One region of the Bradyrhizobium sp. CCBAU 45384 genome, then DNA from elsewhere that is predicted to be linked to it. Evidence: predicted binding sites of a transcription regulator. Region 1 holds the regulator's gene; the other holds the start of a gene.
What was found. Region 1 encodes PhoB, which activates phosphate uptake and scavenging genes when phosphate is short. Its sites were predicted from a motif close to TGTCATNNANCTGTCAT; they were not measured.

Region 1 (3,434 bases):
GCACGACCGAGGACATGCTGCTGCTGGTGCCGAACGCGCTGCGCGAGGCCGCCTCCGCGCTCGGCCTGCCGCGCTCGCTGGTGATCAAGCGGATCGCCTATCGTGCGGCCCGCTCCGGCCTCATCACCGGCGTGCTGCTCGCCACCGCCCGCGTCGCCGGCGAAACCGCGCCGCTACTCTTCACCGCGCTGTCGAACCAGTTCTTCAGCCTCGGCCTGAACAAGACCATGGCGAACCTGCCCGTCACCATCAACAATTTCGTCCAGAGCCCTTACGCCTATTGGAAGCAGCTCGCCTGGAGCGGTGCGCTGTTGATCACGCTCACCGTGCTTGCCCTGAACATTGGCGCCCGCATCCTCGGTGCCGAGAGGACCGCAAAATGACCGACTTGTCCGTATCCGTGAGCTCCAACGCGCACCTCGCCTCGCAGCAGCCGCTGCCGGAAGCTCCGGCCAAGGTGACGGTGCGCAACCTCAACTTCTATTACGGCGAGCACCAGGCGCTGAAGAACATCAATCTGACGCTCGGCACCAACCGCGTCACCGCCTTCATCGGCCCGTCCGGTTGCGGCAAGTCGACCCTGTTGCGCATCTTCAATCGGATGTATGACCTCTATCCGGGCCAACGCGTCACCGGTCAGCTGATGCTGGACCAGACCAACATCCTCGACCCCAAGCTGGATCTCAACCTGCTGCGCGCCCGCGTCGGCATGGTGTTCCAGAAGCCGACGCCGTTCCCGATGACGATCTACGAGAACATCGCCTTCGGCATCCGCCTCTATGAGAAGATCTCGAAGTCCGAGATGGACGACCGCGTCGAGAAGGCGCTGCGCGGCGGCGCGCTGTGGAACGAGGTCAAGGACAAGCTCAACGCCTCCGGCCTGTCGCTCTCGGGCGGCCAGCAGCAGCGCCTCTGCATCGCCCGCACCGTCGCGGTGCGGCCTGAAGTGATCCTGTTCGACGAACCCTGCTCGGCGCTCGATCCGATCTCGACCGCCAAGGTCGAGGAGCTGATCCAGGAACTGTCCGAGAACTACACCATCGCGATCGTCACCCACAACATGCAGCAGGCGGCCCGCGTCTCCGACAAGACCGCCTTCATGTATCTCGGCGAGCTGATCGAGTTCGACGACACCAGCAAGATCTTCACGTCGCCGTCGGACCGGCGCACGCAGGATTACATCACCGGCCGGTTCGGCTGAGGAGACAGGACATGGCTTCCGAACATACCGCAAAAGCCTTCGACACCGACCTTCAGGAGCTCACCCGCCTGGTCGCCGAGATGGGCGGCATCGCCGAGCGCATGATCGTCGATTCCGTCGATGCGCTGATCCGCCGCGACGTCGAGCTGGGCCAGCGCGTCGTCACCATCGATGCCGAGCTCGACGCGCTGCAGAAGAAGATCGAGGAGCGCGCCGTGCTGACCATCGCGCGCCGCCAGCCGATGGCGGTGGACTTGCGCGAAATCGTCGGCGCCATGCGGGTTGCGACCGACCTCGAGCGCATCGGCGACCTCGCCAAGAACATGGGCAAGCGCGTCGCGGCGCTGGAGACGGATTTCCATCCGCTCAAACTGTTCCGCGGCCTCGAGCACATGACCGACCTCGTGCAGCAGCAGGTCAAGTCGGTGCTGGACGCCTATGCCGCGCACGATCTGCCGGCAGCGATGGCGGTGTGGAAGGGCGACGAGGAAGTCGATGCCATCTGCACCTCGCTGTTCCGCGAGCTCCTCACCTACATGATGGAGGATCCGCGCAACATCTCGTTCTGCATCCATCTGATGTTCTGCGCCAAGAACATCGAGCGGATCGGCGACCACGCCACCAACATCGCCGAGACCGTGTTCTACATGATCGAAGGCCAGGCCATCACCGACAAGCGGCCGAAGGGCGACATGACGACGTTCGCCACGACGGTCCCGAACACCTGATTACGCAAGGAGCGACGAGCCCATGGGCGCACGCATTATGGTGGTTGAGGACGAGGAAGCTCTGACCGAGCTTCTCCGCTACAACCTCGAAGGCGACGGCTATGACGTGGAGACGGTGATGCGCGGCGACGACGCCGACACCCGCCTCAAGGAGCACATCCCCGATCTGATCGTGCTCGACTGGATGTTGCCGGGCCTGTCCGGGATCGAGCTGTGCCGCCGGTTGCGGACGCGATCCGACACCAAGCAGCTGCCGATCATCATGCTCACCGCGCGCGGCGAGGAGAGCGAGCGTGTCAGGGGCCTTGCCACAGGCGCCGACGATTACATCGTCAAGCCGTTCTCGGTGCCCGAGCTGCTCGCGCGGGTGAAGGGCCTGCTGCGGCGCGCCAGCCCCGAGCGGCTCGCGACCGTGCTCGCCTTCGGCGACATCGAGCTCGATCGCGAGAAGCGCCGCGTGGCGCGCTCGGGCCGGCCGATCGATCTCGGACCGACCGAATATCGCCTGCTGGAGTTCTTCCTGGAGCATCCCGGCCGGGTGTTCTCGCGCGAGCAGCTACTCGACAGCGTCTGGGGCCGCGACATCTATATCGACGAACGCACCGTCGATGTGCATATCGGCCGCCTGCGCAAGCTGCTCAATCTCGGCCGCGAGCAGGACCCGATCCGCACCGTCCGCGGCGCAGGCTACGCGCTCGACGATCGCTTCGCGAAGGCTGAGCAGACCTCAAGCTAAGCTGCCCGCCAGCAAACAAAAAAGCGCGCCAGGTGGCGCGCTTTTTTCGTCCCGGCCTGTACCGCGACGATGTCGTCTGAACCAAGTACTCAGCGCGTGCCCGGCTTCGCCGGCGCCCGCCGGCGATCCGCCGCCGGCTGATACGCCACGCGCGAGTGCTGGGCGCAGTAGGGCAGGCCGGAGAGCGCCTTGCCGCCGCAGAAGAAGAAATCCGGGCTTGAGGGATCGCCGACCGGCCAGTGGCAGGTGGCCTCGTTCAATTCGAGCAACGAGAGCCGCTGGCTCATCGGCACAACGTTGTCGTAGGTAACAGGTTCAGCCTCGACCTCGACCTCGAAAGCCTGCGCCAGCGCGGTGTTGCCGCGCGCGATGGGGCGGCTTACCCGCATCATGTGCTGTGCGGGACGCGCCTTGCGCGGCCGCGGAGCTGCTGATGAGGGGCTCTTGGCGCGGCCGGACAGGCCGAGCCTGTGCACCTTGCCGATTACGGCGTTGCGGGTCACGTTTCCAAGCTCAGCGGCGATCTGGCTGGCCGAAAGTCCGGCCTCCCAGAGCTTTTTCAGCTGCTCGACGCGATCATCTGACCAGGTCAAAACCGTCATTGCATCCTTTCCTTCGCCGGCGCCAGCCATCTGTGGGGCCTCACGACGAATGCCTAAGCTTCGAAAAACCCGTGCCGCCAGAATCCCTTAAGGCTCGCCGGGCGCGCCAGATGCGCCCGAACGTTTACGCCGGTACATGAGGACTTTTGGGATCAGAACCGCTGCAC
Region 2 (3,434 bases), on a different contig from region 1:
CACCCGATGCGTTGGGCTCAATGCCGAAATGAGATGGCGAAACAGATAGCCCCAAGTCGGCTCGCCATGCAGGCACAGCACAACTTCACCTTCGCGCGGCCCTTCGTCAACGTAATGCATCTGAAACCCCGGAGCGTTCGTGAAATGCGGTGCGAACGGAAAGGTGCTGGCGAATGTGGCGTCGGCTTCAATCATCATCGTGACCTGGAGTGGTTTTATATTGAAACCACATATCCCTATATCTTGCGGTTTCAACTTGCAACCAATATCATCTGAGGCAGCAACCGCACGATCCGCGCTGGGGCAATTCGAAGGGCAGGTGCTTCAGAATGGCCAGGAGAGTCCGTCACAAGACATCCATGTGCGGCGTCGCACGACCGCCGGATGCAATTGGCGATTGGTGGTCGCTGCTGATCGTTCGCGATGTGCCGATGTGCAGCCCGTAGGACGAGTTCAGCTCTTGCGAAACCCATCGCACGTGCTTCGTGGTAACGTCGCGTCATGACCGCGTACCGTCGCAACTTCGTTCAGGGTGGATGCTTCTTCTTCACCGTCAATCTGGCGGAGCCGAAGCCATCGTTGCTGACGTATCATGTCGAGCTGCTGCGCATGGCGTTTCGCGAGACACGCCGACGTCACCCATTCACGATCGACGCCATCGTGGGGTTGCCTGATCACCTCCACACCGTTTGGAAGCTGACGCCGATTTTGCAATGCGCTGGCAGCTGATCAAGTCCGCCTTTTCGCGCCGGCTGCCACGAAACGAAAGGATATCCCAAAGCCGCTCGGCCAAGAGCGAACGGGGCATCTGGCAACGCAGATATTGGGAGCATTCGCGACGAAGCCGATTTCGCCCGGCATGTTGATTACGTTCATATCAAGCCGGTCAAGCACAGGCTCGTCGACCGGGTACGGGCGATCAGTCCGACGGACTGTCCACCAGCTCCGCGCCGATCAGAAAACCCCGGCAGTCGCGCGGGGCAGCCGGCCTCGGCGGTGCCCGGTGACCGCTTCCCCGGTGCCGAAGTTGCAGTGCACTTGAGCGATACTGCACTCAAGATGTGCAGAGACACAGCAATCGAGGCGCGCCGTGCACAAAATCCGACATGCACGTCACGGGAATGTCATCTAACAATACCGGGTTCCCTGCCCTGACGGCGCCGGCCCCTGGCCAACATCGATGGAGCCCGACATGAACCTGTGCACGACAACCGGTCTGCGATGCGCTGTTGCGTCGATCGCCGCCATGTTCTGCCTCGCCACGACAGCTCGCGCGGCAGACCTCACCGTTTACACGGCCTTGGAGGCCGACCAGATCAAGCCCTACAAGGCCGCCTTCGAGAAGGCCAATCCCGGCATCAACATCCTCTGGGTTCGCGACTCCACCGGCATCATCACCGCAAAACTCCTTGCAGAGAAAGCAAACCCCAAGGCCGACGTGGTCATGGGTCTTGCTGCAACCTCGCTGATGCTGCTGCAGAAGGAAGGCATGCTGATGCCTTACGCGCCTGTCGGTCTCGACAAGGTCGACGCCAAGATGCGCGATCCAGCCGCCACGCCGGAATGGGTGGGCATGGATGTCTGGGCATCCGCCTTCTGCGTCAACACCGTGGAGTCGGGCAAGAAGAACCTGCCGGAGCCTGCGTCCTGGGCCGATCTGACCAAGCCGGTCTACCAGGGACAGATCGCCATGCCGAACCCGGCCTCGTCGGGGACCGGGTTTCTGATGGTCTCCGCCTGGCTTCAGATGTTCGGCTGGGACGGCGGCTGGAAGTACATGGACGAGCTGCACAAGAACATCGCGGCCTACACCCATTCCGGCTCCAAGCCGTGCCGACAGGCCGCCGCCGGCGAGTACACGATCGGCCTCTCATTCGAATATCGCGCCAACAAGACCAAGAAGGGCGGCGCGCCGATCAGCATCGTCCTGCCCAAGGAAGGCCTCGGCTGGGACATGGAGGCGATCGGCATCATGAAGACGACCAAGGAGGTGGAGGCGGCGAAGAAGCTGGTCGACTGGGCGGCGACGCCGGAGGCCAACAGGCTCTACGCCGAGAACTTCGCCATCGTCGCGTTGCCGGGCATCGCAAGCTCCATGGAGTTCATCCAGGGTGACATCGACAAGATGCTGATCAAGAACGACTTCGCCTGGGCCGCGGAGAACCGCGACAAGATCCTGGCGGAGTGGAGCAAGCGCTACGACGGCAAGTCCGAGCCCAAGAATTGAAGAAGAACAAGAACTGAAGACCCCGAACTGAGCGAACTGAACCGAGCATCCCGCCCGGGATGCTCGGAGCAACGAACCCGGCGGTGCACGCGCGCCGCCGGTCAATGCGGGACAGTAGAATGGACAGCACGCCAACGACGGTGCCCTATCTCCGCATCCGCAACCTCTCGAAGAAGTTCGGCGCGTTCACCGCGCTCGACACTGTCGATCTCGACATCATGCCGGGCGAGTTCGTCTCATTCCTCGGGCCGTCCGGCTGCGGCAAGACCACGCTGCTCCGCGCCATCTCCGGCCTCGACGTGCAGACCACCGGGTCGATCTATCAGGGCGGGCTCGACATCTCGACGCTGCCGGTGGCCAAGCGCGATTTCGGCATCGTGTTCCAGTCCTACGCGCTGTTCCCGAACCTCACGATCAAGGACAACGTCGCCTACGGCCTTGTCTCGGCAGGCACGCCGCGCATCGCGATCGACAAACGGGTCAAGGAGCTTCTCGAACTCGTCGGCCTGCCCGAGCAGGCCGGCAAATATCCGGCGCAGCTCTCGGGCGGACAGCAGCAGCGCGTCGCACTCGCCCGCGCGCTGGCGCTATCGCCCGGCCTGCTGCTGCTGGACGAACCGCTGTCCGCCCTCGACGCCCGCGTCCGGGCGCGCCTGCGCGGCGAGATCCGCGACCTGCAGCAGCGCCTCAAGCTGACGACGATCATGGTGACCCACGATCAGGAGGAGGCGCTCACCATGTCCGACCGGATCGTGGTGATGAGCCATGGCAGGATCGAGCAGGTCGGCACGCCCGACGAGATCTACGGCCGCCCCGCGACGGCTTTCGTCGCCGACTTCGTCGGCAAGATGAACTTTCTGGAAGGACGCCTCGTCACCAGCAAGCGCGCCAATGTCAGCGGAGCCGTGCTCGATTTCGGCGAGGATGTGCCGCTCGCCGAGGGCGCGGCCGTCACGGTCTGCCTTCGGCCGGAGGACGTGGTGGTGCGCGACATCGGGGAGCATGCGGACAATCGCCTGTCGGTCCAGGTCGGCGTGATGGAATTCATCGGCAATCATTTCGCGACGACCCTGCATGCGAGCGGCACCAACCTGAATTTCTCGGCCGACTTTTCCATCAACGCCGTGCGCGACCTCGGCATTTCCTCGGGCGCGACCATCGAGGTCGCGCTGCCGCCGCAGCGGTTGCGCGTCTTTGCCCAGCCGCG

Region 2: a site for PhoB is predicted at 1,112-1,128, ahead of XH80_RS33780 (putative 2-aminoethylphosphonate ABC transporter substrate-binding protein). Genes of this name have one in related genera too.

What each region holds. Positions count from the first base shown of each region.
Region 1 is NZ_LBIZ01000099.1:74,171-77,604, forward strand. It holds gene pstA (phosphate ABC transporter permease PstA) at 1-383, shown strand, start outside; gene pstB (phosphate ABC transporter ATP-binding protein PstB) at 380-1,201, shown strand; gene phoU (phosphate signaling complex protein PhoU) at 1,213-1,929, shown strand; gene phoB (phosphate regulon transcriptional regulator PhoB) at 1,952-2,665, shown strand; gene XH80_RS11385 (GcrA family cell cycle regulator) at 2,755-3,267, opposite strand.
Region 2 is NZ_LBIZ01000117.1:499,969-503,402, forward strand. It holds gene XH80_RS33765 (alpha/beta fold hydrolase) at 1-195, opposite strand, end outside; partial or broken gene XH80_RS33770 (winged helix-turn-helix transcriptional regulator) at 330-425, shown strand; gene XH80_RS33775 (hypothetical protein) at 502-729, shown strand; gene XH80_RS33780 (putative 2-aminoethylphosphonate ABC transporter substrate-binding protein) at 1,247-2,227, shown strand; gene XH80_RS33785 (putative 2-aminoethylphosphonate ABC transporter ATP-binding protein) at 2,287-3,434, shown strand, end outside.